DNA from 2 places in the Rahnella sp. PAMC25617 genome. Region 2 is predicted to be linked to the other one. Evidence: predicted binding sites of a transcription regulator. Region 2 holds the regulator's gene; the other holds the start of a gene.
What was found. The regulator PurR, encoded in region 2, represses purine synthesis genes. The targets are predictions, from matches to a motif close to CANGCAAACGTTTGCNTG.
Positions count from the first base shown of each region.

Region 1: purM (phosphoribosylformylglycinamidine cyclo-ligase) is a predicted target of PurR. The motif match lies at 1,400-1,417, and genes of this name have one in related genera.

Region 1 is NZ_JBOCUM010000006.1:747,119-749,530, forward strand. It holds gene uraA (uracil permease) at 1-297, opposite strand, end outside; gene upp (uracil phosphoribosyltransferase) at 507-1,133, opposite strand; gene purM (phosphoribosylformylglycinamidine cyclo-ligase) at 1,482-2,412, shown strand, end outside.
Region 2 is NZ_JBOCUM010000006.1:234,658-237,069, forward strand. It holds gene ACM615_RS07060 (C40 family peptidase) at 1-102, shown strand, start outside; gene ACM615_RS07065 (YnhF family membrane protein) at 278-439, opposite strand; gene purR (HTH-type transcriptional repressor PurR) at 702-1,727, shown strand; gene punR (DNA-binding transcriptional activator PunR) at 1,778-2,412, opposite strand, start outside.

The DNA of each region.
Region 1 (2,412 bases), 510 kb from region 2:
TAAACCGCAGGCAATAAATCCGCCCAGCGCCACTTCATACCCCATCGGCAACAGCAACAGCACCGGTGAAATAAACGCGAAACTCGAGCCGAGATACGCCGGTATCTTCCCTTTACAGACAAATAAATACAGCAAAGTCCCTATGCCATTGAACAGCAGCACCGTCGCCGGGTTTATCTTAAACAGAATGGGAACCAGAACGGTGGCACCAAACATGGCAAACAGATGCTGGAAACTCAGGGGGATTGTCTGCAGCAATGGCGGACGTTCGCTTACCCCGATGACACGACGGGTCATGAATGTGATCCTCTCAATGGTGTGATGTTGTATTAAACCAAACCCTTTGCTCGAAATAATTCGGGTTGCAGGAAGGCGGCAAGCCCGTGAGTCCCTGGGAGCATAGATAACTATGTGACCGGGGTGAACGGGCGCAGCCAACGCATCTGCAGCCTGAAGTATGACGAGCAAAAAAAAGCCGACTGCTTAGTCGGCTTATTGCTAATTGCTTACTTCGTACCAAATATCTTGTCGCCCGCATCGCCGAGCCCCGGGATGATGTAGCCTTTATCGTTGAGTCCCTGATCCACCGAGGCGGTGTAGAGTTCAACGTCCGGGTGCGCGGCTTCGAGAGCGGCGATCCCTTCCGGAGCAGCAACCAGCACCAGCACTTTAATGCTCTGGCAGCCCGCTTTTTTCAGCAGGTCGATGGTGGCAATCATAGAACCACCGGTGGCCAGCATCGGGTCAACGACCAGCGCCAGACGTTCTTCGATGTTAGAAACCAGCTTCTGGAAATACGGCACAGGTTTCAGGGTTTCTTCATCACGATACACGCCGACGACGCTGATACGCGCACTCGGAACGTGCTCCAGTACGCCTTCCATCATGCCCAGACCGGCACGCAGGATTGGCACGACAGTAATTTTCTTGCCTTTGATCTGATCGATTTCCACCGGGCCATTCCAGCCTTCGATGGTGACTTTTTCAGTTTCTAAATCGGCAGTCGCTTCATACGTCAGCAGACTTCCCACCTCAGAAGCCAGTTCGCGAAAACGTTTCGTGCTGATGTCGTTTTCACGCATCAGGCCCAGCTTGTGTTTCACCAGCGGGTGTTTCACCTCGACGATCTTCATTATTTATTCTCCTAAGGTGGTTGAGCTGCAAAAAAAAATCGCGAGATTATAACGCCATTTTTTTTGAACGCCATACCAATTAGCCTGATCCAAATCAACTTATCCTTCTTCATTGAAGCCGCAGCGGCGTTAGCGGCCCTCTCTCACCCGAATCACTGACTCAAGTCAGCTCGTCGGGATTCGCTCGTTTGCTGCCTTGCTGCAACGCCAATGACTTCGGCTAAGTGTTGTATCTTTAAGTATAGATAGTGACTCTGAATAAGGCGCTCGCAAACGTTTGCTTCCACTGTTAGAATTGCCCCGCTTTATTCTTCAACCACCAACCCAAACCGCCGTGGGGACTTCGCAGTGACCGACAAAACCTCTCTCAGCTATAAAGACGCAGGCGTAGATATCGATGCCGGTAACGCATTGGTAGATCGCATTAAAGGTGTAGTAAAACAGACCCGTCGCCCGGAAGTTATGGGTGGATTAGGGGGTTTTGGTGCTCTCTGCGCGCTGCCGCAAAAATATCGTGAACCCGTGCTGGTTTCGGGTACCGACGGCGTTGGCACCAAGCTGCGTCTGGCGATGGATTTACAACGCCACGATACTATCGGTATCGACCTGGTCGCGATGTGCGTCAACGATTTGATCGTTCAGGGCGCTGAGCCTCTGTTCTTCCTCGACTATTACGCCACCGGCAAACTGGACGTCGATATCGCCGCCAGTGTGATCACCGGTATTGCAGAAGGCTGTAAACAGTCTGGCTGTGCGTTAGTCGGCGGCGAAACCGCTGAAATGCCGGGCATGTACCACGGCGAAGATTACGACGTCGCCGGATTCTGTGTTGGCGTAGTGGAAAAATCAGAAATTATCGACGGCAGCAAAGTAGCTGACGGCGATGTGCTGATCGGCCTCGCCGCCAGTGGCCCGCACTCCAACGGTTACTCCCTGGTGCGCAAAATTCTGGAAGTCAGCAACACTGACCCGGAAACCACCACACTGGCAGGCAAATCCCTGGCTGATCACCTGCTCGCACCAACCAAAATTTACGTGAAGTCGATCCTCAATCTGATCGAAAACGTGGACGTTCACGGTATCGTTCACCTGACCGGTGGCGGCTTCTGGGAAAATATTCCGCGCGTACTGCCGGAAAACACTCAGGTCATCATCGAAGAAGCCAGCTGGGAATGGCCGGACGTCTTCACCTGGTTGCAGACTACCGGTAACGTCAGCCGTCACGAAATGTACCGCACCTTTAACTGTGGCGTGGGCATGGTGGTCGCACTTCCGGCAG
Region 2 (2,412 bases):
AGAACCGGTGAAGACATCAAAATCACCTCACTGGGCGACGATTACTGGCAAGACCACTATGTTGGCGCACGTCGGGTGATGACCCCAAAAACAATCCGATAATAAACAATTCGTTAAGTCTGAGGTTTCGCTAATCAGCCATTGAATAGCACTTAACGAAGAGTTTCTGCAGGGAAGAGTATCGGCGGTAACGGTCACTGCGTAAAATTGAAAAGGGCGATTCCTGTGAAAGGTATCGCCCTTTTTTGTTGCGTCTCACTACTGTCTCACTGCCAGATTAGTTCATCACTGCCGTGAAGCTGAAAGCGATAATCATGAGCAAAGCGCATACCGTGGTGATCAACGATAACTTCAGGTTGCTGTCCATCAAACCCCCTTTCGGATCAAGTTGTGGCGTTTCTTTTAGCCACACTAAATGTGTGCCAACGCATTTTCGCATAATTCACTTTTAAAATCTTCTGCTGAATGAAAATGTGAACATGACAATTTTACTTCCACTTTCATGCATTATAAGAGAAAATTGTCGGTTAACACGCCTGTGTGCCGGTCGATTTCACCCGAGAGCATTTCACGCCTCATTCTGAAGAATCCACCCAATGATTACACTGCCCTTTTAGATGTCCGCAGTGTAATCAACGCAAGCAAACGATTAACATAATGCTAACGTGCTGAAGCACGGAAGTTCAGGAGTCATTCTTTACATGGCAACGATTAAAGATGTCGCAAAGCGCGCTGGCGTTTCCACTACAACCGTGTCGCACGTCATCAATAAAACACGTTTCGTCGCCGAAGAAACCAGGGAAGCGGTGCTGCTTGCCATTAAAGAGCTACATTATTCTCCGAGCGCCGTAGCCCGTAGTCTTAAAGTGAATAACACCAAGACGATTGGTCTGCTGGCAACCTCCAGTGAAGCGCCCTATTTCGCCGAGGTGATTGAAGCCGTCGAGAACAGCTGCTTCTCCAAAGGCTATACGCTGATCTTGTGTAACTCGCACAACAATCTGGAAAAACAACAGGCCTATCTGCAAATGCTGGCGCAAAAACGCGTCGATGGTCTGCTGGTCATGTGCGCGGAATACCCTGACGAATTACTCAATATGCTTGAAGAGTATCGTTCGATTCCGATGGTGGTGATGGACTGGGGCGAAGCGCGTAAAAACTTCACCGACAGCATTATCGATAATGCTTTCGAAGGCGGTTATATGGCCGGACGCTATCTGATCGAACGCGGGCATCGTGATATTGGCGTGATCCCGGGACAGCTGGCGCGTAATACCGGCGGCGGTCGTTTCCAGGGTTTTGTCAAAGCGCTGACGGAAGCCAATATCCCGCTTCGCGAAGAATGGGTGGTTCAGGGCGATTTCGAGCCGGAGTCAGGTTATCAGGCGATGCATAAGATTCTGATGCAGAAACAACGCCCCACCGCCGTCTTCTGCGGGGGCGATGTCATGGCAATGGGCGCAATTTGCGCCGCTGATGAGCTCGGATTGCGCGTCCCGCAGGATATTTCGGTGATTGGTTACGATAACGTGCGTAATGCGCGGTACTTCTCTCCGGCACTGACGACCGTGCATCAGCCGAAAGAACGGTTGGGTGAGATGGCCTTTACTATGTTGCTCGACCGCATCGTCAGCAAACGTGAAGAATCACAGACCATCGAGGTGCATCCGAAACTGGTTGAGCGTCGTTCGGTGGCCGATGGCCCGTACCGCGACTATCGCCGTTAATGTTTGCCTTTAATCTTTTATAACGCCTGCTTTTGCAGGCGTTTACTTTCTCAGTCCCGCAGCCATTCACGGTTCATCGTTTCTGTATCACCCATATATTCCAGCAACCACGCCAGTGAAGGTGACGGATTGCTCTGGTCCCACGTCAGGCAACATGGGCTGTCAGGGAAGGTATTCTCCAGCGCCAGAACCTGCAATGCCTGCTGTTCAATGCGGTGGCTCACGCGATGTACCGGCATCATTCCTACGCATAAACCTTCACTCAGACATTCAAGCGCGCAGGTCCAGTCCGGCACAACCAGACGCCGCTGGTTATCAAGCGTCCAGGTATCACGCTTGGGCAACGTCCGCGAGGTGTCTTCAAGACACAATGCGGGATAAGGCCTGAGCTGGTCATCACTGAGCGCACCCGGTAACTGCGCCAGCGGATGCTGCGGGCTGACCACGCAGTGCCAGTCCATAAACCCCATATCGCGAAAACTGAAACGTCCACCAACCGGTATCGCCCGCGTCGCACCGATTGCCACATCAGCACGTCCGTCAACCAGTGCGTCCCACACACCATTAAACACTTCGGAATGAATAATCAGTTCCGTGTCAGGAAAATGACGATAGAAATCCAGCACCAGTCGCCGTGTTCTTGCCGGTTTAACGATTCTGTCGACAGCAATACGTAACTCGCCCC